4 regions of the Streptomyces sp. NPDC044106 genome follow, and region 3 is predicted to be linked to each of the others. Evidence: riboswitches for the same ligand, from Rfam matches in the RefSeq annotation. Region 3 holds a riboswitch; each other region holds the start of a gene.
The links. A riboswitch is a leader RNA that binds a small molecule or an ion and turns the genes downstream of it on or off. The one in region 3 is predicted to bind cyclic di-AMP.
Positions count from the first base shown of each region.

Region 1: another riboswitch for cyclic di-AMP. It lies ahead of AC07DI_RS26545 (M23 family metallopeptidase); the one in region 3 lies ahead of AC07DI_RS17565 (C40 family peptidase).
Region 2: another riboswitch for cyclic di-AMP. It lies ahead of AC07DI_RS10335 (M23 family metallopeptidase); the one in region 3 lies ahead of AC07DI_RS17565 (C40 family peptidase).
Region 4: another riboswitch for cyclic di-AMP. It lies ahead of AC07DI_RS14710 (transglycosylase SLT domain-containing protein); the one in region 3 lies ahead of AC07DI_RS17565 (C40 family peptidase).

Region 1 is NZ_JBWKFZ010000014.1:264,875-272,538, forward strand. Features, by position in the region: gene AC07DI_RS26530 (alginate lyase family protein) at 1-565, shown strand, start outside; tRNA gene AC07DI_RS26535 (tRNA-Met) at 613-686, shown strand; gene AC07DI_RS26540 (PP2C family protein-serine/threonine phosphatase) at 894-2,051, shown strand; cyclic di-AMP (ydaO/yuaA leader) riboswitch at 2,283-2,445, shown strand; gene AC07DI_RS26545 (M23 family metallopeptidase) at 2,457-3,536, shown strand; gene AC07DI_RS26550 (aldo/keto reductase) at 3,590-4,534, shown strand; gene AC07DI_RS26555 (PrsW family intramembrane metalloprotease) at 4,538-5,905, opposite strand; gene trmB (tRNA (guanosine(46)-N7)-methyltransferase TrmB) at 5,949-6,782, opposite strand; gene lhgO (L-2-hydroxyglutarate oxidase) at 6,926-7,664, opposite strand, start outside.
Region 2 is NZ_JBWKFZ010000005.1:151,193-158,856, reverse strand. Features, by position in the region: gene AC07DI_RS10350 (bifunctional acetate--CoA ligase family protein/GNAT family N-acetyltransferase) at 1-2,569, opposite strand, end outside; gene AC07DI_RS10345 (HPr family phosphocarrier protein) at 2,725-3,006, shown strand; gene AC07DI_RS10340 (GntR family transcriptional regulator) at 3,113-3,805, opposite strand; gene AC07DI_RS10335 (M23 family metallopeptidase) at 4,045-4,848, opposite strand; cyclic di-AMP (ydaO/yuaA leader) riboswitch at 4,861-5,023, opposite strand; gene AC07DI_RS10330 (M16 family metallopeptidase) at 5,274-6,662, opposite strand; gene AC07DI_RS10325 (M16 family metallopeptidase) at 6,659-7,664, opposite strand, start outside.
Region 3 is NZ_JBWKFZ010000009.1:67,117-74,780, reverse strand. Features, by position in the region: gene AC07DI_RS17575 (C40 family peptidase) at 1-1,003, opposite strand, end outside; gene AC07DI_RS17570 (hypothetical protein) at 1,349-1,702, shown strand; gene AC07DI_RS17565 (C40 family peptidase) at 1,850-3,049, opposite strand; cyclic di-AMP (ydaO/yuaA leader) riboswitch at 3,058-3,213, opposite strand; gene pcrA (DNA helicase PcrA) at 3,467-5,959, shown strand; gene AC07DI_RS17555 (M23 family metallopeptidase) at 6,027-7,523, opposite strand.
Region 4 is NZ_JBWKFZ010000007.1:253,147-260,810, reverse strand. Features, by position in the region: partial or broken gene AC07DI_RS14730 (cytochrome c oxidase assembly protein) at 1-29, shown strand, start outside; gene AC07DI_RS14725 (ABC transporter ATP-binding protein) at 48-1,763, opposite strand; gene AC07DI_RS14720 (ABC transporter ATP-binding protein) at 1,760-2,476, opposite strand; partial or broken gene AC07DI_RS14715 (ABC transporter transmembrane domain-containing protein) at 2,733-3,365, opposite strand; gene AC07DI_RS14710 (transglycosylase SLT domain-containing protein) at 3,847-4,596, opposite strand; cyclic di-AMP (ydaO/yuaA leader) riboswitch at 4,599-4,755, opposite strand; gene AC07DI_RS14705 (hypothetical protein) at 5,230-5,658, opposite strand; gene AC07DI_RS14700 (hypothetical protein) at 5,833-6,882, shown strand; gene AC07DI_RS14695 (hypothetical protein) at 6,885-7,664, shown strand, end outside.

The sequences.
Region 1 (7,664 bases), on a different contig from region 3:
CGACGCGACCATGTCGATGGCCGTCTTCCTCGACGACCACGCCACGTTCGAGAAGGCCGTGCACCACTTCAGGACGCGCGTGCCCGCCTACTTCTACCTGGAGTCGGACGGGAAGCTGCCCGTCTCGCCGGAGGGCAGCGGCATCGACACGGCGGGCGAGCTGAAGAGGTACTGGTTCGGGCAGGGCACGTTCACCGACGGGATCTCCCAGGAGACCTGCCGCAACTTCAAGCACGCGAGCTACTCGCTCGCCGCCGCCTCGCACATGGCGGAGACCGCCCGGCACCAGGGCGTCGATCTGTACGGGGAGGTCAGGGACCGGTTGCGGGCCGCCTTCGAGTTCCACGCCAAGTACCAGCTGGGCGCGCGGGCGCCCGCCTGGCTGTGCGGCGGCAGGGTGCGGCGCGACATGGGACCCGACACGGAGGTCGGCCTGAACCACCTGCGGGGGCGGCTGCATCTGGAAATGCCGTACACCGAGAAGTACACGGTGGCCCGGCGGCCGGAGGGGACGGACGGTCTCTTCGTGGCCTGGGAGACGCTCACCCACGCGGGCAACGCCTGAAGTGGTTCGACGCACCCCTCCAGATGGCGTAGAGTTGCATTCAACGGCGCGGGGTGGAGCAGCTCGGTAGCTCGCTGGGCTCATAACCCAGAGGTCGCAGGTTCAAATCCTGTCCCCGCTACTCAAGACCTAGGGCCCGGAACCAGCAATGGTTCCGGGCCCTAGGTGTTTTCCCGGGTCCTAGGTGTTTTCCCGGCCCTTCCCCCGGGCGCGCCTTGGGGACCCTCCTCCGTAACCCGGTCGGACCGCACCGGCTCGCACCCGCTCCCCGACGGGGGAACCCTGAGTGGAGCGCGTTGATGGGCGCGGAGTCGGCGGGAGACAAGCGGTGGGGCAGCGAGCGGGAACCGGCGACAGGGGTGCCTCCGCGCACGAATGGGCGTTCGTCCGCGCCCTGCCGCTCCTGCTCCTGCTGGTCGGCGTCGTCTACGACGCGGCGACCCCGCCGGACTTCACCGCGGCCCCTCTCTACACGGCCGCCCCGCTGATCGCCGCCCCCTTCTACTCGCTGCTCAGCACCGTCCTGACCGGCGCCGCGTCCACCGTCGCCGTCCTCTTCCTGCACTTCGGGGCCCGGGCCGACAGCCGCGTCGAGGCCGTCACCGAAGTGATCACCGTGGTGACCGTCGCAATCCTCGCCATCGTCATCAACCGCGTCGTCCGCCGCGGCAACGACCGGCTCGCCAACGCCCGCTCCATCGCCGAGACCACCCAGCGCGCCGTGCTGCCGGAGCCCGACCCGCGCATCGGCGGGCTCGACATCGCGGCGCGGTACGAGGCCGCGCAGGCCGACGCGTTCATCGGGGGCGATCTGTACGCGGTGCAGGACACCCCGCATGGCGTGCGGCTCATCGTCGGTGACGTACGGGGCAAGGGCATGGGCGCGGTCGCGGCGGTCGCCGTCGTCATCGGCGCCTTCCGGGAGGCCGCCGAGCAGGAGACCACCCTGGAGGCGGTGGCCCAGCGCCTGGAGCGGGCGCTCGCGCGCGAGGGCACCCGGCGCGACGGGCTCGACGCGTTCGAGGGGTTCACCACCGCCGTCCTCGCCGAGATCCGGCACGCCGACGGCCGCGTACGGCTGATCAACCGGGGGCACCCGGCGCCGCTGCTGCTGCGCGGGGACGGCCGGCTGTGCGTCATGTCGGCGAGCGAGCCCGCGCTGCCGCTCGGCATGGGCGATCTGGGGGTCTGGCCGGACCGGGCGGACGAATCGGAGTTCCCGCCCGGCGCGATGCTGCTCTTCTACACGGACGGCCTGTCGGAGGCGCGCGACGTGACGGGGGAGTTCTACGATCCGGCGGCCCGGCTCGGCGGGCGGATCTTCCCCGGACGTGGGGGACCGCGGGCCCTGCTCGCCGCGCTCGCGGAGGAGGTGCGGCGGCACACCGGGGGCCGGATGACCGACGACATGGCGCTGCTCGCGGTGCGCCGGCCCGTCGCGGGGGATCCGGACGTCACAGATCCGGGCGTCACCGCCGGTGATTGAAGTGAGCCACTCCGCATCACAACTGACGTGTTGTCAAGGGAGTGTGAAGTTCCGGTGCACGGCCCGGTGTGAGGAAGTGTCGTCAACTCGCCCTGTTCTGACCACTCCTGTCCCCATACGTACAGGTGAACAGCGTTAACGATCAATCGGAACAGCTTGGAATAGTGACCCGCTGTCTATTAACGTTCGATAACGCAGCGCGGTCGTCCCAGCCGTCACTAGAGGCGGCTCCGCGCGCACGCGCCTAATCCCGCAAGGGAGCCGGGGAACCACTAACTTGGGGTGAATCGGGCCTCTGCGCCTCGTGCATCCGTGCACCCGCGCCAGACGCTCGTAGGAGACCTTCCTGCTCCGAACCCGTCAGCTAACCCGGTAGGCGAGAAGGAAGGAAAGGAGCGCGCCCCAGTGGCGTCCAACCGGCCTGCCCCCCAAGCCGTGTACGTACCGAATGACGACGACTTCGGCTCGTACGACGAGGGCTCTTTCGAAGAGTGGAACCCCACCGAGGAGTCCGTCCGTCCCGTCCGCGGCAGGCACCGTGTGCACAAGAAGAGCGGTGGCGGGCTCGCCCGGAGCTCCACCGTCCTCGGCGTGGGCGTCATCGCCGCCGTCGGCGCGGGCGGCATCGCCACCGCGCAGGACGGCAGGCCGCCGGTCTCCATATCCATGCCCGACTTGCCGGGCATGGACACCGTCGCCGACTCGCTGCCGGACGCCGAGTCGCTGCCCGGCGTCGGCTCGTTGCTGGCCGACGGCTCCCCGGACACCACGGCGAACGCCGCCGCGGCGGCTCCGCTCACCGCGGCCGGTGTCAGCACCGCCGACGCCGAGCAGGGCACCACCGACGCGGGCGAGGCACTGCGCGCCCGCATCATGCGGCAGGCCGAGAACCAGCAGCACCAGGCCGACACCGCCGTACGGACCGCGGCCGAGGACGCGACCGCCCGGCAGGCCGCCCGGCAGGCCGCCGGCCAGCAGCGGGCCGCCGAGAAGAAGGCCGACGCCGAGGCCGCCGCCAAGAAGAAGAAGGCGGAGGAGGCCCGCAAGGCGAAGGCCGAGGCCGAACGCCTGGCCAAGCTCGCCAAGAGCTACGCCATCCCCACCTCGTCGTACACCCTCACCTCACACTTCGGTGACGCCGGTGCCATGTGGTCCTCGGGCCACCACACCGGACTGGACTTCGCCGCTCCCACGGGTACCCCGCTCAAGGCCGTGCACACCGGCACCGTCAAGGAGGCCGGCTGGGCGGGCGCGTACGGCTACCGCACCGTGCTCGAACTCGAGGACGGCACGGAGGTCTGGTACTGCCACCAGTCCTCGCTCAATGTCAGCGCGGGCCAGAAGGTCACCACGGGCGAGGTCATCGGCCGCGTCGGCGCGACCGGCAACGTCACCGGGCCCCACCTGCACATGGAGGTCCACACCCCGGACGGCACGGGCATCGACCCGCTGACCTGGCTGCAGGGCAAGGGCCTGAACCCCTGATCGACCCTCGTCCCTGACGGAATTCGCATACCGTCGGGGACGTTGAGCGACATATGACTTCTCTCCGTACACTCGGCGCTTCCGAACTCGAGGTCTCCCCGCTCGCCCTGGGCGGCAACGTCTTCGGCTGGACCGCCGACCGGGCGGCGTCCTTCGCCGTCCTCGACGCCTACACCGCGGCAGGCGGCAACTTCATCGACACCGCCGACGTCTACTCCGCCTGGGTCGACGGCAACAAGGGCGGCGAGTCCGAGACCCTCATCGGCGAGTGGCTGGCCGAGCGCGGCAACCGTTCCGACGTCGTCCTCGCCACGAAGGTCGGCGCCCACCCCGACTTCAAGGGCCTCTCCCCGGCCACGGTCAAGGGCGGCATCGACGCGTCCCTGCGCCGTCTCGGCACCGACTACATCGACCTCTACTACACGCACTACGACGACCCGTCGGTCCCCGTCGAGGAGATCATCGGCACCCTCGACGAGCTGGTGCGGGACGGCAAGGTGCGGGCGATCGCGGCCTCCAACATCACCCCGGAACGGCTTCAGGAGTCCCTCGACTTCTCCGACCGCGAGGGCCTCGCGCGCTACGTCGCGCTCCAGCCGCACTACAACCTCGTCTCCCGCGACACCTACGAGGGCCCGCTCCAGGAGGTCGCATCCCGCTCCGGCCTCGCGGCCGTGCCCTACTACGCACTCGCGTCCGGCTTCCTCACCGGCAAGTACCGCCCGGGTGCGCGGGTGGAGAGCGCGCGCAGCGGGCGCGTCCAGGAGTACGCGGGCACCGAGCGCGGCGACCGCGTCCTGACCGCGCTCGACGAGATCGCCGCGGAGCGCGGCGCCGAGGTCGCGACCGTGGCGCTCGCCTGGCTCGCGGCCCAGCCCACCGTCGCGGCGCCGATCGCCTCCGCCCGCACGGTCGAGCAGCTGCCCGCGCTGCTCGCGGTGGCGGACCTCCAGCTCACGGAGGCGGAGGCCGCGCGCCTCACGGCGGCTTCCGCGTAGCCCTCAGGGGCGGCGGTACGGATTGTCGTACGCCGTCGGGTAGCCGTAGCCGTAGCCGTAGGCCGGGTAGGGCTGCGGCTGCGGCTGGTACGGGGGCAGGCCGGGCGGAAGGTGCCCGTACGCCGCGTACGGCACGGGGAGCATCACCGGCACCGGCAGTGTCGCGCGGGCTGCGTACGCGAGGGCGGGGCGGGCCGGCTCGCGGCGCTCCCAGAGCTTGTCGAGCAGCTCACGCTCGCGTACGACGAAGTCGGCCCCGGCCCGGCCGCGCCGGCCCCGGTGGCGCAGGAGCGCGAGCGACGTCGCATACGTCTCGTACTCGGCGACCGTGCGGGCCGCGGCCTTGCCCCAGGTGTACGAGGCGTAGTCGCGGGCCAGCGAGCGGGCGCGCATCGAGCCGAGCGCGTACGGCTCGGGCGGGGTCAGCCAGCCGGCCGCGGCGTACCCGGGCAGCTCCGCCCGGATCGTGCGCAGTTCGCGCTGCCGGGTCCAGATCGCCAGCCAGGTCAGCAGCCCGAACGCCGGGAGCATGAAGGCCGCGTACACGGTGAAGAAGCCGTACTGCCCGAAGACCGCCGAGCCGTTCCACAGCGCGTGCATGCCCATCGCGAGCAGCAGCCCGGCGAGCGGGAGCAGCGCGCGGCGCAGGCGCCGGTGCTCGGCGGCGAACGCGGCGAGGCCGAAGCCGATGCCGGTCAGGACCGTGAACAGCGGATGCGCGAACGGCGACATGACGACGCGTACGAAGAAGGTCGCGGCCGTCACCGAGGCGAGGCCGCTTTCGCGGCTGAGCTGGTCGGTGACGAAGGCGTTGCCCAGATAGAGGATGTTCTCGGTGAACGCGAAGCCGGTCGCGGTCACCCCGGCTATGACGACGCCGTCGACGATCCCCGTGAAGTCGCGTCTGCGGAAGAGGAAGACGAGCAGGACGGCCGCCGCCTTCGCGCTCTCCTCGACGATCGGGGCGATGACGGTCGCGCCGAGGGTGTCGGCGCTGGTGGGGTCGGCGGTGGCGGTGGCTATCCAGCGGATCGCGAAGCTGTTCGCGACGATCGCTATGAGGGCGGCGGCGCAGGCTCCCCAGGAGAAGGAGAAGAGGAGGTTCCGCCAGGGCCCCGGCTGCACCCGGTCCAGCCAGCGGAAGGCGGCGACGAGCAGCGGCACGGGCACGGTCGCGAGACCGAGCCCGACCAGGAAGCCTTCGGTGCCGGTCTGCTCCCTGACCAGGGCGAGGATCACCAGGCCCGAGAGGGCGAGCAGCGTGACGAGCGCGGCCACGCGTATCGCGCGCCGCTGCCACCAGCGGACGCGGCGCAGCGCCCCCGGGGCGGGCGCCTCGGGGGGTATCGGATACGGGGAAACGGTGGCCACGCCGTTGACCCTAACGAGGGACGGGACAGGCCGCGACGGTGCCTCAGCCCTGGGCAGGGGCGACTCGGCGGAACAGCAGGTCGTGGACGACGTGGCCCTTGTCGAGGCCCTGGCCCTCGAAGCGGGTGAGGGGGCGGAAGGCGGGGCGCGGCGCGTACCCGCCGTCGGCCTGGGTGTTCTCGAAGTCGGGGTGCGCGGTGAGCACCTCCAGCATCTGCTCGGCGTACGGCTCCCAGTCGGTCGCGCAGTGCAGCAGCGCGCCGGGCTTGAGGGAGGGCGCGGCCAGCGTCAGGAACTCCGGCTGGATCAGACGGCGCTTGTGGTGGCGGGCCTTGGGCCAGGGGTCGGGGAAGTAGACGCGAAGGCCGTCGAGGGACGCGGGCGCGAGCATCTCGCGGAGCAGGATGATCGCGTCGCCGTTGGCCACCCGGACGTTGCTCAGGCCGTTCCGCTCGGCGAGGGCGAGGAGGTTGCCCTGGCCGGGGGTGTGCACGTCGACGGCGAGGATGCCGGTGTCCGGGTCGGCGGCGGCCATCTTCGCGGTGGCCTCGCCCATGCCGAAGCCGATCTCCAGGACGACGGGCTTGCCGGAGGGGGTCTCGCCGTCGCCGAAGAGCTCGGCGAGATCCAGCGTGCGCAGGCCGTCGATGTCCAGTCCCCACGTGGGCCAGAGCCGGCGCAGGGCGTCCTCCTGGCTGGCGGTCACCCGGCTGCGCCGGGGCTGGAAACTCCGGATCCGCCGCTCGTGGTGCGACCCCGCGGGGTCGGGCGACGGCCCTCCGGGAAACCGGGCCGGAGCCTGCGGACGGCCACCCGCGCGCGGGGCACGGACAGCGTCCGGCGACGGGGTTTCGGGGGTGTGGGGTGAGTCAGACACAGTGCGGCGATTTTACGGGGTGGCGGAGGGCGGGGGCGCACGAGCCGTTGCGGGAGCGGCTGCGGGAGCCGCTGCACGAGCCGGGTCCGGTCCACGGCTGCCTGTCCGCTCCCCGGCTGCCTGTTCCTGGCCAGGGTCGTCGCTCAGCCCGCGGCGCGCAACGCGCCCAGCGCCCGGCGGGCGACCTCCCTGCCGATGGGGAGGGAGGCGGTGGCGGCGGGGGACGGCGCGTTCAGTACGTGCACCGTGCGCGCGCCCTCGCGTATCAGGAAGTCGTCGACCAGCGTGCCGTCCCGCAGGACCGCCTGGGCCCGGACACCGGCGGGCGCGGGCACCAGATCGTCCGGCCCCACCGCGGGCAGCAGCCTGCGCACCGCTTCGGTGAACGCGGACTTGGACGCCGAACGGCGCAGCTCACCCGCCCCGTACCGCCAGTGGCGGCGCGCTATGTGCCAGGAGCCGGGCCAGCCGAGGGTCCCCGCGAGCTCGCGGGGGCGGATGACCGACCAGTCGTACCCCTCCCTGGCCAGCGCGGGGACCGCGTTCGGTCCCACGTGGACGCCGCCGCCGATGCCCCGGGTGAGGTGCACGCCGAGGAAGGGGAAGGCCGGGTCGGGCACGGGGTAGACGAGGCCGCGCACCAGCTCGGGGCGGACGAGATCGAAGTACTCGCCGCGGAACGGGACGATCCGCATGCCCGGGTCGTCGCCGGTGAGCCGCGCGACCTCGTCGCAGTGCAGTCCCGCGCAGTTCACCAGGACCTTGCCGCGGACGACCGTGCCGTCGGCGGTGGCGACCGCCACACCGCGGTCGGGGCGGCGGTCGATGCGGGTGACCTCGCCGCCCGCGCCGTAGCGGATGTCGGCTCCGGAGGCGTCCGCC
Region 2 (7,664 bases), on a different contig from region 3:
CGATGACCGCGCGTACGACCGTGTCGACACCGCGCGGCACCATGCCCTGCACCACGAGCCGCAGCTCGGCGGGCTTGCCGAAGAGGTCGGTCAGTTCCTGGTAGGCCCGGCGCAGTTGCTCCTCGTCGGCGAGGTCGAGGCGGACCCCGCCGAGGTCGGCGCGGTGGCGCAGGTGCGGGGCCGTGGTCTTCAGGGCCACCGGGTAGCCGATGGCCCGCGCGGCTTCGGCCGCCGCGTCGGGGCCGGGCGCGGGCAGCGCCTGCCGTACGCGGATGCCGTACCGCCCGAGCAGCTCGTGGGCGTCGTCGGGGGCGAGCGTGACACCGCGCGGGTCGCCGTCCTTGGCGAGCAGCTCCTCGATGCGCCCGGCGGCCCCGCTCTCGTCGATGTCGTCGTACTCGTGCACCCGGCCCGGCTCGGCCGCCTCGCGCCGCCACTGGGCGTACTTGACGGCTTCGGAGAGGGCGCGCACGGCGCGCTCGGCGGCGGGGTAGGCGGGGATGCGGTACTGGTCCGTGGGGTCGGCCGTGGCACCGGCGGGCGGAGCGGTGTGCGGCTCGGCCGTCCTGCCGCTTCCCGCCGAGCCCGACGCGCCCGCTGTGCCGCCCGCGGCGCCCCCTGTCCCGGCCGCGCCCGGCACGGGGACGGTCGCGTCGGGCCGGGTGCTGGTGGCGGCCGCCAGCGCCTCGGCGAGCCCGCCGAGCTCCACGTGGACCACGGCCACGGGTTTCGCGGGGCATCCCGCAGCCGCCGCCCGCAGCTCCGTGGCCAGCGTCCCGGGGTCGGTGGCCGCCCCGTCCTCGCCCACCCAGGGGATCGCGTTGACGATCACCGCGTCGCAGCCGTCGTCCGACAGCGCCTCGGCGAGCGCGGCCCGGAAGTCGGCGGGGACGGCGCCGGTCGTGAGGTCGCGGGGCGGCAGTGGCCGCAGGCCGTCGGCGACGCACGCGTCGTACGTGAGGAGGCCGAGCGACTCGGAGTTCCCGAGGATGCCCACGCGGGGCCCGGACGGCAGTGGCTGGCCCGCGAGGAGCAGCCCCGAGTCGACCATCTCGGTGACGGTGTCGACGCGGATGACGCCCGCCTGGCGCAGCAGCGCCGAGACCGTGGCGTGCGGCAGGCGGGTGGCCTGCACGGCGTGGCCGGTCGGCGCGATGCCGCTGTGCCGGGCGCCCTGGACGACGACGAGCGGCTTGGCGGTCGCCGAACGCCGTGCGAGGCGGGTGAACTTGCGCGGGTTGCCGATGGTCTCCAGGTACATCAGCGTGACGTCGGTGTCGGGGTCCTCGTACCAGTACTGGAGGAGGTCGTTGCCGGACACGTCCGCGCGGTTGCCGGAGCCGACGAACGTGGAGAGACCGGCGCCCCGCCGGTGCAGTCCGGAGAGCAGGGCGATGCCGATCGCGCCGGACTGGGTGAACAGACCGATGCGCCCGCGCGCGGGGGACTGCGGAGCGAGCGAGGCGTTGAGCCGTGTCTGCGGGGAGGTGTTGATCACGCCGAAGGCGTTCGGGCCGATGATCCGCATGCCGTACGACCGGGCCTGGCGGACCAGCTCGCGCTGGCGCTCGCGCCCCTCGGGGCCGCTCTCCCCGTACCCCGCCGAGAGCACCACGAGGCCCTGCACCCCGCGCTCACCGCACTCGGCGACGACCTGGGGGACCCGGTCGGCGGGCACGGCGATCACCGCCAGGTCCACCTGCTCCCCGATGTCGGCGACGGAGCGGTGCGCGGGCACTGCGTCGATAGCGGCGCCGGAGGTGCCATCAGCACCGGTCCCCTCCCCGACAGCACCGGTCCCCTCTCCGAACGCGCTGTTCACCGCGTACAGGCGGCCGGTGAAGCCGGATTCCTTGAGGTTGTGCAGGACGCTGCGGCCCACGCCGCCGGGGGCCCGGCCCACGCCGATCACCGCGACCGAGCCAGGCGTCAGGAGGCGCTGCACGGAGCGTCCCTCGGCGCGCTGTTCGCGGGCGCGCTGCACGGCGAGCGAGCGGTCCGTCGGCTCCAGGCCGAATTCCAGGCGGACGACGCCGTCCTCGAAGCTGCGCTTCTGCTGGTAGCCCGCGTCCGTGAACACCTTGATCATCTTGGTGTTGGCGGGCAGCACCTCGGCCGCGAACCGGCGGATGCCGCGCTCCCTGGCGACAGCCGCGATGTGTTCGAGGAGCGTGGAGGCGACGCCCCGGCCCTGGTGGGCGTCCTGTACGAGGAAGGCGACCTCGGCCTCGTCGGCGGGCGCGCTGGCGGCCATGCCGCGCTCGTCGATGCGGTCGTAGCGCACGGTGGCGATGAACTCGCCGCCCACCGTGGCCGCGAGCCCGACCCGGTCCACCTGGTCGTGGTGGGTGAAGCGGTGCACGTCCTTGGCGGAGAGGCGGGGGTAGGGCGCGAAGAAGCGGTAGTACTTCGACTCGTCGGACACCTGCTCGTAGAAGCTGATCAGACGGTCCGCGTCCTCGGCCGTGATGGGCCTGATCCGGGCGGTCCCCCCGTCGCGCAGCACCACATCGGCTTCCCAGTGGGAGGGGTAGTCGTGCCGATCCTGCTGATCCGACGCGGTCTGCATGGGGCCCAGGGTACGGGTCGCGCCGCCGTCGGGGCCGGGGCAGGCTAGGACGGGTCAAAGGCGGCCGGGAGCAGGACTTACGTCCGACAGAGCACCCGCGACGGCATGAGACACTGGTCTAGACAAGTGTGAGACACCTGGAAGGGCAGCAACACATGGCTGAGCGCCGCGTCAACGTCGGCTGGGCCGAGGGCCTTCACGCCCGACCCGCCTCCATCTTCGTCCGTGCGGCCACGGCCTCCGGCGTCCCCGTGACGATCGCCAAGGCCGACGGCAACCCGGTCAACGCCGCCTCGATGCTCGCGGTGCTCGGCCTGGGTGCCCAGGGTGGCGAGGAGATCGTGCTCGCCTCCGACGCCGAAGGCGCGGACGCCGCCCTCGACCGGCTGGCGAAGCTGGTCTCGGAGGGGCTCGAGGAGCTTCCGGAGACGGTCTAGGACACATTCCTGGAAAATGCGCCGATGGGGTCGCCCGGAATTCCGGGCGACCCCGTCGGCGTTTACGCGTGATGGATTGGCTCGCTCTTTGTATACGGCGTCTCCGTTAATTCCGGAGGCTCACCGTATTTACGGCATGTTGCGAATTCCTCACGCGCTCGGGTCCTGGCCGTCCCCCGTGACGCAGGCGGTGGGTGGCCGCCACCCGCGCGGCGTGCGCGGCGGTGAGCGCCCTGGCGCGCTCGGCGTCCCCGCGGGCGACCGCGTCCAGGACCTCGGCATGCTCGGACCAGGACTCGGCCGGCGCCGCCGGACGGTCGACGACGTACATCCAGGCGGTCTTCTGCCGGAGCTGGGTCAGCAGCGCGCTGAGGCCGGGGCTGCCGGACGCCTGGGCGAGCGTCTCGTGGAACCAGCCGCCCAGGGACCGCAGATCCTCCCCCTGGCCACTCCCGGCGCGCTCGCGGCCCATCCTGACGAGACCGCGCAGGACCTTGAGGTGGGCGTCCGTGCGGCGCTGCGCGGCGCGTGCCGCGGCGAGCGGTTCGAGCAGCGTCCGGACCTCGAGGAGGTCCGCCGCCTCCTGCTCCGTGGGCTCCGCGACACAGGCACCCGCATGTCTGCGGGTGACGACGAACCCCTCGGCCTCCAGGGTGCGCAGGGCCTCGCGGACCGGGACGCGCGAGACGCCGTAGCGGCGCGCGAGGAGGTCCTCGGTGAGCCGGCCGCCTCTTTCGTGGACACCGGCGACAATGTCGTTCCGAATGGCCGTGCATACCGAATGCGCGGGAACACGCATGACCGGACCTCCGCCTTCATCCCCGCGAAACGCGGTCGACCGACGCTCGTTCAGTGACTCTATTGCAGAGCGTCGGAATTTCCGACGGCGGTCCGGAATTCGTGGATATCTTTTGGCCAAGGGCCCTGCGAGGAGAGTTCCGGGGGTCCGGGGATGCGGAGGGGCGCAAGGACGAAAGCCCCGGCTCGGGAGGAGCCGGGGCTTTCGTGGAGTGCTGCGGGAGCCGTGCAGTCCGTCGCTCAGACGTTGACGCCGTGCGAGCGGAGGTAGGCGATCGGGTCGATGTCCGAGCCGTACTCCGGGCCGGTGCGGGCCTCGAAGTGGAGGTGCGGGCCGCTGGAGTTGCCGGTGGAGCCGGAGAGGCCGATCTGCTGGCCCGGGGTGACCGTCTGGCCGACGGTGACACCGAGGGACGACATGTGGCCGTACTGGGTGTACGTACCGTCGTTCATCTTGATGACCACGTTGTTGCCGTAGGCGCCGCCCCAGCCCGCCTCGACCACGGTGCCGGAGCCGACCGCGTGGACGGCGGTGCCGGACGCGGCATGGAAGTCGATGCCGGTGTGGCTGCCGGAGGACCACATGGCGCCGCCGGTCTGGTAACCCGTGGAGACGTACGAGCCCGCGACCGGGGCGACGTAGGTGTTCAGGCGCTTGCGCTCGGCCTCGCGGGCGGCGCGCTCCTTGGCCTTGCGCTCCTTCTCGGCCTTCGCCTTCGCCTCGGCCTCGGCCTTGCGCTTCTCCTCCGCGGCCTTCTTCTTGGCGGCCTCTTCGGCCTTCTGGGCGGCAGCGGCGTCGTCGGCGGCCTGGCGCTGCGCGGCGGCCTGCGCGTCGATGCTCTCGGCGAGCGAGTCGCCGACGGATATCGCCTGGGTGAGGCCGGTGTGCTCGACGGCCGCTTCGTCGGCGGCGGCCAGCGCGGGGGCGGCGAGGCCTCCGATGACACCGGTGGTGGTGAGCGCCGCGACACCGGCGACGTTCGCGGTGGTCCGCGTGAGGCGGCTCGGACGACGGTGCTTCCCGGTGGCACGGGTGAACGCCATGTGGCGGGTGATCCTTTCCTTCCCTCTCGCCTACCGGGTTAGCTGACGGGTTCGGAGCAGGAAGGTCTCCTACGGGTCCCTCACCTCGCGGCAAGGTGCCCGATTCACCCCAGGGGACATGTGGGTCCCCGGCTCCCCTGGCTCGCGCCGTACGGGGACTCGGCGATGACTGTCCGGTGCCGCGGATGCGGCGTGGTGCGCGACGAACAGCCGGACCGACGCTAAACGGGGCCTCTTTCAATCCACAAACAGAACGCGACTTTTGTAGCGCACGCCACACGGCAGACAGGCAACCACCATATGAATCCGGACATATGAGGACCCCGGCGGCCGAAGCGGTCGCCGGGGTCCCGAAATGTCCTGACTGTCACTCAGTCCACGCGGGCCTCACTCGGCCCGGGACCTCGCTCGGCCCGGAACCACACTCAGCCCGTGACCACGCTCACGTCGCCGATCCCGAGGGCCCTGACGGGCTCCTCGATCGTCGCGGCGTCCCCGACGAGGATCGTCACCAGGCGGTCCTCGGGGAAGGCGTTCACGACGGCCGCGGTGGCCTCCACGGTGCCGGTGTCGGCCAGCCGCCGGTACAGCTGCGCCTGGAAGTCGTCCGGCAGGTTCTGCTCGACCTGGTCGGCGAGCGTGGCCGCGACCGAGGCGGCCATCTCGTACTTGAGCGGGGCGACGCCCACCAGATTCTGCACGGCCACGTCGCGCTCGGCGTCGGTAAGGCCCTCGGCGGCGAGGGTGCGCAGCACCTTCCAGAGGTCCCCGAGCGCCGGCCCGGTGTTCGGGGTGTCCACGGAGCCGCTGATGGCGAGCATCGCGGCGCCCGTCCCGTCCGGCGCCGAACGCAGCACCTGGCTGAACGCCCGCACCCCGTAGGTGTATCCCTTCTCCTCGCGCAGCACCCGGTCGAGGCGGGAGGTGAGGGTGCCGCCGAGGCAGTACGTGCCGAGGACCTGGGCCGGCCAGACGCGGTCGTGCCGGTCGGCGCCGACGCGGCCGATCAGCAGCTGCGTCTGGACCGCTCCGGGGCGGTCCACGATGACGACGCGGCCGTGGTCGTCGGCGGTCACCTGCGGTACAGGGCGCGGCTCGCCCGCGGAGCCGGTCCAGGCGCCGACGGTGTCCTTGAGGACGGCGTCCAGGTCGATTCCGGTCAGGTCGCCGACCACGACGAGGGTGGCCGTGGCGGGCCTGACGTGCTTCTCGTAGAAGGCGCGCACCGCCGCCGAGTCGATGGCCGCGACCGTCTCCTCGCTGCCCTGGCGCGGACGGGACATGCGCGAGGTCGGCGGGAACAGCTGCTTGGAGAGCTCCTTGGCGGCGCGGCGCGCCGGATTGGCGGCCTCGTGCGGGATCTCGTCCAGGCGGTTGCGTACGAGCCGTTCGATCTCGCCGTCCGCGAAGGCGGGGGCCCGCAGGGCGTCGGCGAGCAGGCCGAGCGCCTTGGGGAGCCTGGAGACCGGGACCTCGAGGGAGACCCGCACGCCCGGGTGGTCGGCGTGCGCGTCGAGCGTGGCGCCGCAGCGGTCGAGCTCGGCGGCGAACTCCTCGGCGGAGTGCTTGTCAGTGCCCTCGTTGAAGGCCCTCGCCATGATCGTGGCGACGCCGTCGAGGCCTTCGGGCTCGGCGTCGAGCGGCGCTTCGAGGTGGATCTCGACGGCGACGACCTGCTGGCCGGGGCGGTGGCACCGCAGCACGGTGAGGCCGTTGGGCAGCGTGCCGCGCCGGGGTGCCGGGAAGGCCCAGGGCTTGGCCGCGCCCGCCTGGGGCTGTGGGTGGAACTGCATCGTCGTCGCGGCCTCGGTCACTTCGCCGCCTCCTCTTCCTCGGCGTACTCCATGCCCTTTTCGCCCTCTTCGCCTTCTTCGCCGTCGTCGGCGACGGTCACGGGTTCGTAGACGAGCACCGCGCGGTTGTCCGGTCGCAGGCGCGCCGCGGCGACCTCCTGGACCTCTTCCGCGGTGACGTCGAGGACGCGCTGCACGGCGGTCAGGGCGAGCTGCGGGTCGCCGAACAGGACGGCGTACCGGCAGAGTTCGTCGGCACGGCCCGCGACCGTACCGAGCCGGTCCAGCCACTCGCGCTCCAACTGCGCCTGGGCGCGCTCCATCTCCTCCGGAGTGGGGCCTTCCGCGGCGAGGCGGGCCAGCTCCTCGTCGACGGCGGCCTCGATGACGGGGACCTCCACGTCGCCGGAGGTCTTCACGTCCAGCCAGCCGAGCGAGGGCGCCCCCGCGAGGCGCAGCAGACCGAACCCGGCGGCGACGGCGGTGCGGTCACGGCGCACGAGGCGGTTGTACAGCCGGGAGGACTCGCCGCTGCCGAGGACGGTGAGGGCGATGTCGGCCGCGTCGCACGCGCGCGTGCCGTCCTCGGGGAGGCGGTAGGCGGCCATCAGGGCGCGGGCCGGCACATCCTCCTCGACGACCTCACGCAGCTCCTTGCCGATGCGCTCGGGCAGGGCGCCGTCGCGCGGCGGCTGCTTGCCGTCGTGGCCCGGGATCGAGCCGAAGTACTTCTCGATCCAGGCGAGCGTCCGCTCCGGATCGATGTCGCCGACGACCGAGAGGACGGCGTTGTTCGGCGCGTAGTACGTGCGGAAGAACGCGCGCGCGTCCTCCAGGGTCGCCGCGTCGAGGTCGGCCATGGAGCCGATCGGCGTGTGGTGGTAGGGGTGGCCCTCCGGGTACGAGAGGGCGGTCAGCTTCTCGAAGGCCGTGCCGTACGGGACGTTGTCGTAGCGCTGGCGGCGCTCGTTCTTGACGACGTCGCGCTGGTTGTCCATCGACTCCTCGTCGAGCGCCGAGAGC
Region 3 (7,664 bases):
GGATCATCTGGCCGTTGCCGACGTAGAGGCCGACGTGGCTGATGCCGGAGTAGAAGAACACCAGGTCGCCGGGGCGCAGTTCGGAGCGGGAGACGCGCTTGCCCGAGGCGATCTGGGCGTAGGTGGTGCGCGGGAGTGCGACGCCCGCGGAGCGGTACGCGGCCTGGGTGAGGCCGGAGCAGTCGAAGGCGTTCGGGCCCGTGGCGCCCCAGACGTACGGGCTGCCGATCGCCTTGTACGCGTAGGAGACCGCGGAGGCGGCACGGGCGTTGGGTGCCTTGGAGGGGCCCGGAGAGGCGCCCAGAAGGGCGTGGCGGGTGCTCGAGCGGGTGGCGCGGCCGGTGGCGGGGGCGGTTGCGGGGTCGTTCTCGGGGTCCGTGAGTTCGGCGCGCTGGTCGGCGGTGAGCCGGGAAAGCAGCCGCTTGGCCTCGCCGAGCCTGCCGGTGATCGTCTTCTTGTGCTTCCTCAGCTCCGCCTGGCGGGCGCGGAGGCCGGCCAGGCGGTCGTCGGCCTCGCCGCGCAGCTGGCGCAGCTCCTGGAGCTGTTCGCGTACGTCGCGAAGGGCCACGGCCTGCCGACTGCCGGCCCGGTCGGCGAGTGACGCGCGGTCCAGGAACTGGGCCGGGTCGGAGGAGAGCACGAGTTGGACGGAGGGGTCGATGCCACCTGCGCGGTACTGCGCGGCGGCGTACGAACCGAGGCTGTTGCGGGCGGTGTTGAGCTTCTCTGTCGTGCGGGCCGCCTCGTCGCGCAGCTCGCCGAGCGATTTTTCGGCCTTTTCGGCCTTCTCCTTCGCGCCGTTGTACTTCTCGGTCGCCGTCTCCGCCTCGCGGTAGAGCGCGTCGACCTTGGACTTCACCTCGGTGGGGCTGAGCTGCGGGTCCGCGTGCCCCGTGCCGTCGAAGGCGGTGGCCGAGGCGGCTCCCGCGAGGGCGAGGGTGGCGGCGGTACGGACTGTGCTGCCGCTGAGCGAGCGCTGTCTGGGCTTGCGGTGCGCTGCCACGAAGAGGGGCTCCTTACGTGTCCGGCGGCGACCCGCACAGGGGGAGCAGGCCGCCGCCGGGTTTCTCGGCGGTGGTGACCGACGGCCGTCCCGGACCGGACGGCGTTGGGGAGCCGGTCACCTGAGGAAGGACGCTAAACCTGACCGTCACGGGTTGGTGACGGATTGCGCGCAAGTGGCGGAAGCGGGCGGCCCAGTGACCGCCCGTGACCGGGTCGCTCGCGGGGTAGTTGTCGCTTCGGGTGTGGCTGTGACCGATGGCTCGATTGCGGTGTGCCTGTCGCGGAGTAGTGGTACAGGGGCGGTTATCGGGAGCGCCGGACGCCCCGGCTAGGCTCCGGCCTCATGGACCTACTCATCCATCTCTTCGTCGGCCTGCACATCATCGGCATCGCCTCGCTCCTGGGTGGTTTCCTGACCCAGATGAAGCAGATGGGCCAGGGTGTCGCCCGTTTCAACTTCGCGATGCTGCACGGTGCGCTCGTCATGCTCCTGACCGGTGTGGTCCTGGTGGGCCTCAACCAGGCGGACGACAACCCGGTCAACAACGTCAAGATCGGCATCAAGCTGGGCCTGCTGATCGTGATCCTCGCGCTGGTCTATGTGAAGCGGGACGAGGAGAAGGTCGACAAGAGCGTGTTCGGCGCGGTCGGCCTGCTGACCATCGCGAACATCTTCATCGCGGTGCTGTGGACGTAGGGTTTCCGCCTCTATGCGTTTACGCGTTTCCGCCGCTACGCGCGCGTGGCCCGCACCCTCCGGGGATGCGGGCCACGCGCGCGTAGCGGGTGCTTTCCGTTGCGAGGGGTGCCGTCGGGCGGGATGCCGTGGGGCGGCCCGGCGCCGTTACGCGGGGCGCACCACGCTGTGGATCGGCATGTAGTAGATCGACTCGACGCGGACGTTCGCGCCCGGCTTGGGGGCGTGGATCATCTTGCCGTTGCCGATGTAGATCCCCACGTGGCTGATGTCGTCGTAGAAGAAGACCAGGTCACCGGGTTTGGCGTCGGCGGTCTTCACAGTCGTGCCGACCTTCACCTGGTCCCAGGTGGTGCGCGGCAGGGAGATTCCGGCGGCCTTCCACGCGTCCTGGGTGAGTCCGGAGCAGTCGTAGGAGTCCGGGCCGGTGGCGCCCCAGACGTACGGCTTGCCGATCTGGGCCTGCGCGAAGGCGATCACTTTGGCGGCCTTGGTGGCGTAGCCGCCGTCGGTACTGCCTGAGCCCGCACCGGAACCCGAGCCGGAGCCGCTGCCCGCGTCCGAACCGGAACCGGAGCCCTGGCCCTCCTCGCGTTCCTTCTCCCCCTGGGCGGCCTCCGCCTTGCGCTTGCGCTCCGCCTCGGCCGCCTGCTGGCGCGCCAGCTTCTCGGCCTTGCGCTTGGCCTCCTGCTTCTTCTTCCGCTCGATCTCCGCGAGCCGCGCCTTCTCCTCCGCCGTCAGCTTCGACAGGAGTTCGCGCGCGTCGCCCAGCTTCTTCTGGACGGTCTGCTTGCTCGTCTTCAGGTCGTCCCGCGCATCGCTCAGGGTCTCGAGGCTCTTCGCGGCCTTCGCGCGCTGCCTGGTCGCCGACGCCTGCTGCGTCTGGTAGTCGTCGACCGCCTTCTTCTGGCGTGTGGTCAGCCGGTCCGCCAGGTGGTTCTGGTCGAAGTAGCCCTGCGGGTCGTCGGCGAGCATCATCGTGGCCGTCCCGGAGACGGCGCCGGTGCGGTACTGCGCGGCGGCGAACGAGCCGAGCTCCTTGCGGGCGTCGTTCAGCCTGTCGGTGCGCCTGGCCACGTCGTCGAGCAGCCGGTCGACCCGCTTGCGCTGCTTGTCGGTGTGTTCCTTGGCCGAGTTGTACTTCTGGGTGGCCACACCGGCCTGCTGGTAGAGCTCGTCGACCTTCTTCTGGACCTCTTCGAGGGTGGGCTTCGCCGGCGGGGAGGGCGCTGCCTGAGCGCTCTGCGACAGGAGGGCGACGGAGGTGAGGGCCGCCGTCGTGATGCCGAGGGCGGGGGCCGTGCGTAGGCCGGTCGAGCGGGTCCGCGGCTTGCGGTGCGACGCCAAGGGAGGCGACTCCTTCCGTAGACCGCCTACCGGGTTAGCTGTCGGGTTCGGGCGGATGGTACGGAAGGTTGCCCTACGGTCCCGTACTGCGTACGGGACCGATTCACCCCAAGTTTTCGGTGGGTCCCCGGCTCCGAACGGGTCGGACTCGGCGGAGGCCACCCGTTCCCGGCGGGTTCGCCGGTGGGGGACGAGCGGCCCGGGCAGCACGCTAGCCAACTCGTGTGGCCGCTGTGAAGGTTGATGTTCGATATGCCCGATACATTTTCGTGACTTTTCACGGCCTTGACGCGGTCATGCTGCACAGATGCGAAGCGCATGCGGAGCGTGACCGTCCGGAGGCGGGGGGTAGGCGAGGTGTGAGGTGACCGGAACCCGCAGCGGGTTGTCAGTGGGGCCGCCTAGACTCGGTAGGCGATGAGCAGCCTCTTTGACGACAGCTTCCTGGCGGACCTGCAGCCTTCCCGGGCCGCGGACGAAGCGCCCCCGCCGCCCCCCGAGGACAGCGCCCCGGAGCCCATTCCGGACGATCTGTTCGACGGGAAGTTCGACGCGCCCATGACCCGGGACGCGCACTACCGCGACGGCGCCCCGCGCCCGGTCATCGACCCGGCGACGCTCCTCGACGGGCTGAACGAGAACCAGCGCGCGGCCGTCGTGCACGCAGGATCCCCGCTGCTCATCGTCGCCGGTGCCGGTTCCGGCAAGACCCGCGTACTGACCCACCGCATCGCGTACCTGCTCGCCGAGCGCGGTGTGCACCCCGGCCAGATCCTCGCGATCACCTTCACGAACAAGGCCGCGGGCGAGATGAAGGAACGCGTCGAGCAGCTCGTGGGCCCGCGGGCGAACGCGATGTGGGTGTCGACCTTCCACAGCGCCTGCGTCCGCATCCTGCGCCGCGAGTACAAGAAGCTGGGCTTCACGTCCTCCTTCTCGATCTATGACGCCGCGGACTCCAAGCGGCTGATGGCCCTGGTCTGCCGCGACCTCGACCTCGACCCGAAGAAGTTCCCGCCGAAGTCCTTCAGCGCCAAGATCTCGAACCTCAAGAACGAGTTGATCGACGAGGAGGACTTCGCGGGCCGGGCGGCCGACGGCTTCGAGAAGACCCTCGCCCAGGCCTACGCGATGTACCAGTCACGCCTCCGCGAGGCGAACGCGCTGGACTTCGACGACCTGATCATGACGACGGTCCACCTGCTGCGCGCCTTCCCGGACGTCGCCGAGCACTACAGGCGCCGCTTCCGGCACGTCATGGTCGACGAGTACCAGGACACCAACCACGCGCAGTACGCACTCGTGCGCGAGCTGGTCGGCCCCTCCGGAGGCGAGGGCGACGACCCCGCCGAGCTGTGCGTGGTGGGCGACGCGGACCAGTCCATCTACGCCTTCCGCGGCGCCACCATCCGCAACATCCTCCAGTTCGAGGAGGATTACACCGACGCGACGACGATCCTCCTCGAGCAGAACTACCGCTCCACGCAGACGATCCTGACGGCCGCGAACGCGGTCATCGAGCGCAACGAAAGCCGCCGCCCGAAGAACCTGTGGACCAACCAGGGCGCGGGCGCGCGCATCACCGGATACGTCGCCGACACCGAGCACGACGAGGCACAGTTCGTCGCCGACGAGATCGACCGCCTCACCGACGCGGGCGACGCCAAGGCCGGCGACGTGGCGATCTTCTACCGGACGAACGCGCAGTCCCGTGTCTTCGAAGAGATCTTCATCCGCGTCGGCCTGCCCTACAAGGTCGTCGGCGGAGTCCGCTTCTACGAGCGCAAGGAGGTCCGCGATGTCCTTGCCTACCTGCGCGTTCTCGCCAACCCCGAGGACGCGGTCCCGCTGCGCCGCATCCTGAATGTACCGAAGAGGGGCATCGGCGACCGTGCGGAAGCGATGATTGACGCGCTCTCGCAGCGCGAGAAGATCTCCTTCCCGCAGGCCCTGCGCCGCGTCGACGAGGCGTACGGAATGGCGGCCCGCTCGGCCAACGCCGTCAAGCGGTTCAACACGCTCATGGAGGAGCTGCGGACCGTCGTCGAGTCCGGCGCGGGCCCGGCCGTCGTCCTGGAAGCCGTCCTCGAACGCACCGGGTACCTCGCCGAACTGCAGGCCTCCACCGACCCGCAGGACGAGACACGCATCGAGAACCTCCAGGAACTCGCCGCCGTGGCCCTGGAGTTCGAGCAGGAGAACAGCCGGGCGGAGGGTGACGAGGGAGCCGCGGCCCCGGCCGGTACGCTCTCCGACTTCCTGGAGCGTGTCGCCCTGGTCGCCGACTCCGACCAGATCCCCGACGAGGAGGACGACGGCTCCGGAGTCATCACGCTGATGACCCTGCACACCGCCAAGGGCCTCGAATTTCCCGTCGTGTTCCTGACCGGCATGGAGGACGGCGTGTTCCCGCACATGCGCGCCCTCGGCCAGGTCAAGGAGTTGGAGGAGGAGCGCCGCCTCGCCTACGTGGGCATCACGCGCGCGCGGGAACGGCTCTACCTGACCCGGTCGTCCATGCGCAGCGCCTGGGGCCAGCCGTCGTACAACCCGCCGTCGCGCTTCCTCGAAGAGATCCCGGACGCCCATCTGGACTGGAAGCGGACGGGTTCCGTCGGCGCACTGGCGTCGTCCGGCTCCGGTGGTTCGGGCCCGGCCGGGGGCATCGCCTCGACGCTGTCGTCCTCGCGCTCGCGTTCCGGGGGCGCACAGGGCTTCGCCACGCGCCGTGCCTCGGAGAAGCCGGTCGTCGCGCTGGCCGTCGGCGACCGTGTCACGCACGACCAGTTCGGCCTCGGCACGGTGGTCGGAGTGAAGGGCACGGGGGCGAACGCCGAGGCGACGGTGGACTTCGGAGAGCCCAAGCCGAAGCGTCTGCTGCTGCGGTACGCGCCGGTGGAGAAGCTGTAGCAGGGCGGTTCGGAGACAGGCTCTGAGGTCTGCCGGGCAGGCTCTCGCGGGTCTGTCGGGCAGGCTCTTACGTCGGGTCGAGGCCGTGGCTGCGCAGCCACGGCAGCGGGTCGATCGCCGAGCCGCCGCCGGGCCGCACCTCGAAGTGCAGGTGCGGTCCTGTGGAGTTGCCGGAGTTCCCGGAGAAGGCGATGGGCTCGCCCGCCTTCACGGGGCCGCTGGAGATCTTGTGCGTGGAGAGGTGGCAGTACCACGTCTCCGTGCCGTCCTTGGCGGTCACGATCGCCATGTTGCCGTAGGCGCTGTTCCACTTCGTGGAGACGGTGCCGTCGGTCGCGGCCAGGACCTCCGTGCCGTACGACACCGGGAAGTCGATGCCGGAGTGCGCGGACATCCAGTTGACGCCCGCCTGTCCGTAGTACGCGCTCAGGCCGTGCTGCTTCACCGGCAGGACGAACTTGGGTCGCAGCCGCTCCTTGCGCGCCGCCTCGGCGGCCGCCTTCTTCTGGGCGGCGACCTTCTGCGCCTTGAGGTCGATGCGTTCCTGGGTGCGGCTCGCGCGGTCCGCGAAGTCGCCCGCGTCCGCCGAGAGGTTCGCCAGCTGGGTGTCCAGCTTGTTGTTGGCGGCGGAGGGCTGCACGGACGTGGGGTCCGGGGCCGACGCCGTCGTGTCCTTGGTCTCGTCCCCGCTGAAGTTGCCGACGGAGGCGGCGGCCACGCCGGCCACGCCCATCACGCAGGCCGAGGGCACCGCGACCGTGAGGAGTGCGGAGCGCTTGGCGGGGGAGCGGCGTCGGGTGCGTGATCCGCCTCCGGTTCCGCTTCCGCTTCCGTTTGCGCCGGGGGTGCCGCTGCCCTTGCCTCGGGAGGCGCGGCGGCCGGGGGTCCGGGGCTCCTCGGCCGCGTCGGGGGAGGCGCTCCGGGCATTGGGGTCGGTCTCGGGGGCGTCCTCGGGGTGCGTGGATTCGGACGACGGGTCCATGTCCTGCGCTTCGCCCGCCGAGTTCCACGTCGTCGCGTCGTACGCGCCCGTGTCGAAGGTCTGCGTGTCCCACTGGCCGGTTCCCGGACCCTGGTCCCAGGCGGCGGTGTCCCACTGGCCGGCCGGTTCGGGGCCCGGCTGCGACGGAATGTCGGCGAGCTGCCGATGGCCGCCGGTCGCCCACATCGAGGCGGTGTCGAAACTGCCGGTGTCGAAACTGCCGGTTTCGTAGCTGCCGGTGTCGAAACCGCCCGTGCCATGACCGCCGCCGTCGTACGTGGCGGCGTAGTACTGCGCGGCGTACGCGTCGTGGGTGAGCGTCTGTTGCGGGCCGGTGGTGGTCGCCCACTGACCCGTGTCCTGCTGGTCGCCCGGCAGGTCGCCGAAAAGGGGGTCGGTCGCGAAGGTGCCGGTGTCAAAAGTGCCGGTGTCGAGCGTGCCGGTGTCGTAGGCGCCGGCGGAGTACGAGTCGTAGCCGCCGTGCTGGGCGCTCTGTTGGTCGTACGGCGCGTAGTGCGCGTAGTCGGCGCCGGGAGCCGAGGACGGGGGAGTCGAGCTCCCCGACGGGTGACGGTCGTTCACCAACTTCTCTTTCGCCTCGGCAGCAGGGGCAGAGCAGTGCGGTGACTGTACCCGGCGGTATACGGACACGACAATCTTCGGCAGGTTTCATGGTTTCAGGAAACGGGCATTCGGCCGTCTTTCGGGGGACTGCGGGCGCAG
Region 4 (7,664 bases), on a different contig from region 3:
CCGCCCTGGTGGCCACCTGGCGCCCCGCCCCCCCGGCGAACGGGGCCTCACTCGCGTGCGGCCGGCGCGAGCGCGAGGTTCCAGAAGTCGGCGTAGCGGCCGTTCCGGCGCAGCAGCTCGTCGTGGCTTCCGTCCTCCACGATCCGGCCGCCGTCGAGGAAGACGACGCGATCGGCCCGCCGGACGGTGCGCATCCGGTGCGCGACCATCACCACCGTCCGGCCCGCCATCAGACGCTCGATCCCCTCGTGCACGGCCGCCTCGTTGACCGGGTCCAGTGCGGAGGTCACCTCGTCGAGCAGGACGACGGGAGCGTTCTTCAGGAGTGCCCGGGCGATCGACACCCGCTGACGTTCGCCGCCCGAGAGGCGCGCGCCGCCCTCGCCGACGTTGGTCGCCCAGCCCTCGGGCAGTCGCTCGATCACCTCGTCGAGCCTCGCCGCGGCGGCTGCCGCCCGTACCTCGGCCTCGTCGGCGGCGGGGCGGCCGAGCCGTACGTTCTCCTCGATCGTGCCGTCGAAGAGGTAGACGTCCTGGAAGACGAAGGCGATCTGCGCCATCAGCACCTCCGTGTCGATCGCGCGCACGTCCACCCCTCCCATGCGTACCGCGCCCGCGTCCACGTCGTAGAACCGTGCGAGAAGTTGCAGCAGGGTGCTCTTGCCCGCACCCGACGGGCCCACCACGGCGAGCCGCTGCCCCTGGGGCACGGACAGCGACGCGTCGTCGATCACCGTGCGCTCCCCGTGCCGGAAGGTCACGGACTCGAACTCCAGGCCGTGGTGGCGGGGCCGGACAGGATCGGCGGGTTCGGGCAGGGGAGCGGTGCGCAGTACCGCGTCGAGGCGGGCCAGCACCGAGCGGGCGCCGCGGAGTTGACCGCCGAGCTCCGCCAGCGACAACAGCGGGTCGGCGCAGCGCGCGGCCAGTACCAGGACCGTCAGGAGTTCCGCCGCGCCGATGTCGCCGCCGAGGGCGAGGTAGGTGCCGAGAACGAGCAGTCCCGTGAACACCGCCTGCACCACGAGCGCGAGGCCCACGACGCCGGGCAGCGCCGAGAGCGTGGCACGGCGCGACGCGCGTTCGACACCGCGCAACGCGTCGTCGAGCGCCCGGAAGCGTTCGGCCCCGCGCCCGCCGGCCCGCAGCACCGGCTGGACCTGGAGGAACTCGATGACGCGGCCGGTGGCCTCGTCGTCGCGTGCGGAGCGCTCCGCGTCGCCCGCGGCCGTCGAGCGCGCCGTCCACCGCTGGATCACCACCACCAGCGGTACGGCCGCCAGCGCGGCAAGGCCCAGCTGCCAGCTGACGGTGAGCATCACGACGACGATCGTCGCGGGGGTCACGGCCGCGGAGATCAACGGCACCAGCAGATGGGCGATCACGGCCATGGCGTCCAGGACGCCGCGACCGGCCAGGACGGACACCTCCCCGACACGGCCCGCGCCGTACCAGCCGATGGGCAGCCGGGCCAGGTGGTCCCCGAGACGGTCGTACATGCCGCGCAGCAGCGCGGTCCCGACGCGGAACCCCGAGAGGTCGCCGAGGTACCGCAGCACGGCGTACGCCGCCGTCGCGGCCCCGAACGCGGTCAGCCAGGGCCAGGCGTCCTCGGGGGTGCTCCCGAACAGGGCGCGCAGTACGGGGACCAGCAGGGCGTAGGAGAGGCCCTCGGCCACGGCGGCCGTCGTCATCAGCACCAGGGCGCGACGCAACGGCCGGGCGTACTCGCGCCCCAGCACACGCAGCAGCAGCGGAATCATCGGGGCTCGTCTCCTTGCGGTAGGGGTGCGTCGTGCTGGTCCCGGGGCGTCTCGGCGGTCGCCGACGGCGGCTGGGGAGGCCGCCAGAACGTGGCGAATTCCCCTCCCTTCGCCAGGAGTTCACTGGGCCGACCGCGCTCGACGACCCTTCCGTCGTCCAGCATCACCACCATGTCGGCGTCCGCGACGGTCTCCGGGCGATGGGCGATGACCACGACCGTCCGCTGGCCCGCCGACGTCGCCAGGGCCCGGCGCACCGCTTGCTCGGTCTTCGGGTCGGCGAAGGCGGTCGCCTCGTCGAGCACGAGAACGGGCGTGTCGGCGAGCAGCGCGCGGGCGAGGGCGATCCGTTGCGCCTCGCCGCCCGACAGTCCGGCGTCCTCGCCGATCACCGTCTCGTAGCCGCGCGGGAGTTCGAGGATCCGGTCGTGGATGTCGGCCAGCCGGGCGGCCCGCGTCACGGCGTCGGGGCCGGCGTGCGGGACCGCCAGCGCGATGTTCTCCGCCACGGAGGCGCGCAGCAGGCGTACGTCCTGGAAGACGAAGGAGATGGTGCGGTAGAGGTCACGGCCGCTCAGCTCGCGCAGGTCCACACCGCCGAGGAGGATCGAGCCGTGGGTGGGGTCGAAGAATCGCGGCAGCAGCTGGACCAGCGTCGACTTGCCACTGCCGGAGGGCCCGGTGATCGCCGTGAGCGTGCCGGGTTCCAGCACGAGGTCGATGCCGCGCAGCACCTCGCGACCGGCCTCGTAGCCGAACCGGACGTCTCGCAGTTCCACCCGGTGGCCCTGGGGGGGCGAGGGGATGCTCGGGCTCCGGCAGCGGCCGTACGGTGAGGACGTCGCGGATGCGGCCGACCGCGCGCCTCGCGGCCTGCAGGTCGTCGAAACCGTGGCCGAGTGCCTCCACCGGCGCGGTCAGGCCGAGTCCAAGGAGCAGGAAGGGGAGCAGGTCGGCCGGGGCGAGAGCGCCGTCGGTGAGCAGAGCGGCGCCGCCGACGAGGACGACGAGCAGGACGAACGGCGGTGAGAGGACGAGCTGCATCCCCGCGGCGATCCTGGAGAGGCCGCGCACCCACCGGTGGAAGGTGTCCGTGAAGTCGTCCACGGCGGCACGGAACTCGCGGTGCGCACGCCCGGATCCGCCGAACGCCTTGACCACCGCGATGCCCTGCACGAACTCGACGACGGAGCTGGAGATCCGTCCCATGGCCGCGTCGAACGCCTCCTGCTCGCGCAGCCGGGCCGGTGTCATCATCAGCGGAACCAGCGCCACCGCCAGCAGCACGGGGACGAGCGTGATGAGGGTGAGCCGCCAGTCGACGGTGAACAGGTAGACCAGCGACACCAACGGGACCACGAACGCCGAGACGAGCTGACCGGGGGCGTGGGCGATGAACGGGTGTACGGCGCTGACGTCTTCCCCCACCACCTTGGCCAGCTCACCGGTGCGGCGCCGGGAGAACCAGCCGATCGGCGCCCGCCCCAGCCGGGAGGCCAGTTGCCGACGGAACGAGAGCTGCACCCGGCCGTCGAGGACGTGCCCGATCCCGGACGACGCGCCTGTGCACAGCAACCGGACGAACAGCCCGGCCGCACCCACGGCCACGGCCGACCAGACGTGCCCGCGGTCGACCGGCCCCGGCGACAGCAGGGCACGCCCCACCTCGAGGACCGCGAGCAGCGGCGCGAGACCCGCGACGGCACCGACGACCTGCAGGATGACGACGGCGGCGAAACTCCGGGCGTACGGGCGCAGCAGCGCTGCCGGGCTCTGCCCCGGCGCCGGACTTGCCTCCCTCACCGGGCGGAGACGGCGCGCGCGTCGGCGAGCGGCGGGTGGGTGGCGGTGAACGGCGGGATGGCTGTGGCGAGTTCAGGGTCCATGCCCGTCATCCTCACCGGCTGCCGCCGCGGAATCGTCCGCCGAGTGTCGGCTCTCTCGCCCGATTCACGCACCGACCGGCGCGTACGCCGGTAGCACCCAGGTGCTACCGACGCACGAAAGGCTTGTCACCTTTTGAAGTCGCCCTTTGCATCGGCGAGTTCTGGAGTTCTTTCCATTCGGCGACGCCGGCCCGCTTTTAGTAGGGGCCGTTCACGTTGTCGATCGAACCGTAGCGGTCGGCCGCGTAGTTGCAGGCGGCCGTGATGTTGGCGACCGGGTCGAAGCTGTCCAGCGAAGTGCCGGGCACGTGGTAGGCGGTGAAGGTGGGGGCGATAACTTGCAGGAGCCCCTTGGAGGGGGTTCCCGCAATGGCGTTGACGTCCCAGTTGTTGATGGCCAGCGGATTTCCGGAGGACTCGCGCATGACGTTGCGGTGAATGCCCTCATAGGTGCCCGGGATGCCGTGCTGGGCCATGATGTCGAGCGATTCCCTGATCCAGCCGTCGAGGTCGTTCGGGTAGGACCTCACGGCCGGGGCGGTGGGGGCATCGGCGGCGAGCGCGTCGGTGTTGCCGGAGCGGTCCGCCCGCTCGGCGGACGTCCTGGAGGCGGTCCCGGCCGCGTCGTCCTTGCCGAGGGTGAGCTTGAGGCCGGGGTGTATCAGCCCCGGGTTGTCGCCGAGAATGCCGCGGTTCTGCTGGTAGAGGGCCTTCCAGCCGCCGCTCAGGGAGTGCTCCTTGGCGATCTTGGAGAGGGAGTCGCCGGCGAGGACGACGTAGGTCTTCGGGGCCGCGGTGGGCTTGGCGGCCCCGTCGGCCGGTGCCGCGGCGGCGGTGGTGGCGCCGAGCACCGGCAGGACGAGCACGGCGCCGCCCGTGCCCGCGGCGGCGATGCCCCGGGTGAGCGGGCTCGACTTGGGGCGGCGGTGCTTTCCCTTTGCGGGCATGACGCATTCCTCTCCGTCGCCTGCGAGGTGAGCTGTCGGGTTCGGACGGGAGATGTCCGGACGCACGGTGAATGCGCCTTCACCCCGAGCCGTCCCGGAATCCGGGTCGGCGGCTTACCTGGGTCCCCCGCTCCTGCCGGGCGTAAGTGAGTGGTGGAAGGGATTCCGGACAGCGGCAGGATTCGGCGTTCCATCCGGATTGGCGGTGACGTTAGACGAGAAAGACAGGACGGAACAAGATACGAATTTGCATCGGCAATGCGTGAGGGCTGTCGCTGAAGATCGGAAACTCCTCGCCGCCTTTGATCCAAAAGCCCAACTCTCCTGGAGTGGCGCGGGAATGCGCGCGGAGATTCCCGGAGCGGGGTACGGCGGACGGTGTGACTCAATTCACCGAATGGGATACGGCCCGGAATGGAATCGACGGGCCGTCAGAATGTGAGCCGTTTCGCTCGGGCGCATCGCGAAAGCAGGCAGTTGCCTACATGGGGTGCCAAAGGGTGGAAAGATGAAATTACGGTTCAAACCTGGACATAGTCCTACTGCTGTCCGCCGGACGGTGAGGCGATGCCCCCCGCCCGGTCCGCACATGGCGCTGCCCCCGCCGAAAAGGCGGGGGCAGACGTCAAGCCGTCAGGCGGCGACCCACCCCGTCTTGAGGTAGGGGGAGTTGGGGAAGTCGAGGTAGAAGTAGACGCCGTCGTTGAAGTCCTTGCCGAGGACGGTCCACTTGGCTGCCTTCGCCGTGACCCAGCCCTTGCAGACCTTGTTGTCGGGGTTCCGGTTCTTCAGGTAGCAGAGCTTCATCTTCGTGTCCCGGTCCGGCTTGACCTGGATGTCGTCGCACCGGTTGGTGGTCACGTAGTAGCCGTCGCCCTGGGGCGCGTACTTGTACCCGTCGTACGACCAGTCCCCGCCGAGGCAGGAGGCGACCGACGCGTGCCCCACCGACGGGGTGGCCGGACGCTCGGACGGTGCGGCGGTCGCGGAGGCGCCGCCGATGATCCCGGCCGTGAGGACGCTTGCCGCCAGCGCGGTGGTGAGCTTCGTGCGAGTCAGCACAGTTCTCCTTCTGGTGCTCGATGGCGGATACCGGTCAGGCATCCGTGAACGATCTCACCGGCTCACGGATTGTTCGTCAGGCCTGGTCCGAGCCACCGAACAATCCCGTTCAGCTCTGTTCACCGCTGGGCGGACGCCCTAGGCTGAGCGCCCTTCGCGGCCTTGGGAGGTCCTGTGCACGGTCTCCGCGTGGTCATCGTCTGCCTCGTCATCGCGTGTGTCACCGCGGTGTCGCCGGCCTCGGCCGTGACGCCGGGCTGGTCGGCGGTGCCGGTTCCGGCGGCGGTCGCGCCGGTGACCGTGCTCGATCTGGCCGCCCGCGGTTCCGGCGAGGCGTGGGCGACCGGGTACGAGCAGGCCGCCGACGGGATGCGGCCGATGCTGTACGGGTGGGACGGCGCGAAGTGGAGCCGGGACACCAGCTTCCCCGGCGTCGGCGAATCCGGCTGGCTCGGCAAGGTGCAGTTCGTCGGCGAGGAAGTGTGGATCTTTCACAACCGCGCGGGGGAGGGGGAGATCCTGCGCCGGTCGGCCACCGGCTGGAGCACAGTTCCGCTGCCGCGGACCCTCTGGACGTACCAGGACTTCACCGCGGTACCGGGAGCGGCCTGGGTCGTCGGTGAGGACGACACCGGCCTGAAGGTGTTGCACTACGACGGCGCCCGCTGGACCACCCGGCCCACCCCGGACGGTGTGCTGTTCCTCATGGGCGTCACCGCGCGTACCGCGACCGACGCCTGGGCCTGGGCGGACACCGACACCGGGACCGCCGTTCTGCGGTGGGACGGCACGGCGTGGCGGGACGCGAAGGTGCCGCTGCCGTCGAACAGCAACGTGCACACGATCCTCCTCGAACCGTCAGGACGTGCCACGATCGGCGGCAGCCAGTACACCGACGGCGTGACCCGCACCTACCTGACGGCCTGGAACGGGCGGGCCTGGCGCACCACTTACCCGGCGCTGGGTGACACCTACACCGAGGCCACGGTGCGCGGCCCCGACGGCGCGCTGTGGCTGCCGGTGCGCAGCGACCGCGCGTTCCGGTCGAAGTACGCGCGGGTGGACGGCGCTCGTACCGCCTTCTCCTACGGCCCGGAACGCACGAACGCCATCGACGTCCAACCGCGTGCGCTGACGAGCACCGGCCGCTCCCTGCTGTCCTTCGGCACCGTCGAGATCTACGGCTCGAAACCGAATCTGATGAGCGAGCGGCTGGGAGGCTGACCATGGTGCGTCGACTGCTCGTCGCGGCCCTCGCCGTCGCCCTGGCCCTGGTGACCGTCATGACGACGGCCGCGGCAGAGACCCGGTCCTGGCAGCACGTCCCGGTCCCGGCGCAGGTACGCCCACAGGCCGGGCTGAACGAGGCCGTGGCGTTCGGCCCCGACCGGGCGTGGGCGGTCGGGGCCGACGCCGTCGGCCGTGCGGCGCCGGGTTTCCCGCTGATGCTGCGCTGGGACGGGACCGCGTGGCAGCGCGAGAGTCTGCCGGGGGTCCGCTGGCAGGGCGAGCTGCTGTCCGTCGCCGCGACCTCACCGGCCGCGGTCTGGGCGGTCGGCCGGGACTCGACGGGCGGCTCCCACCTGCTCCGCCACGACGGCAAGGCCTGGTCCGAGAGCCCGCCGCCGCGCGGTGTCGTGCTGGGCGAGGTCGTCGCCGGTGGCGGCGAGACCTGGCTGACCGGCTCGCGGAACGGCGCGCAGGCGCTGCTGCGCAGGGACGGGCGCGGCTGGCGGGATCTGCCGGTGCCGCCGGGATACGTGAACGGGCTGCACGTCCTGGCCGCCGACGACGCCTGGGCCGCGGGCGCCACCGGATCGGGGGCGGCCGTGTCGCATTGGGACGGGCAGGCGTGGCAGCAGACGATCGTCGACGGGTTCCCGCGCTCGGCCGTGGGCAGCGTGCTTGCGGTCTCGAAGACGGAGGTGTGGGCGGGCGGCACGGCCGGATTCGTCGGCGGTCCTGTGGGCAAACCGATCCCACCCCTGCTCGTCCGCTGGGACGGG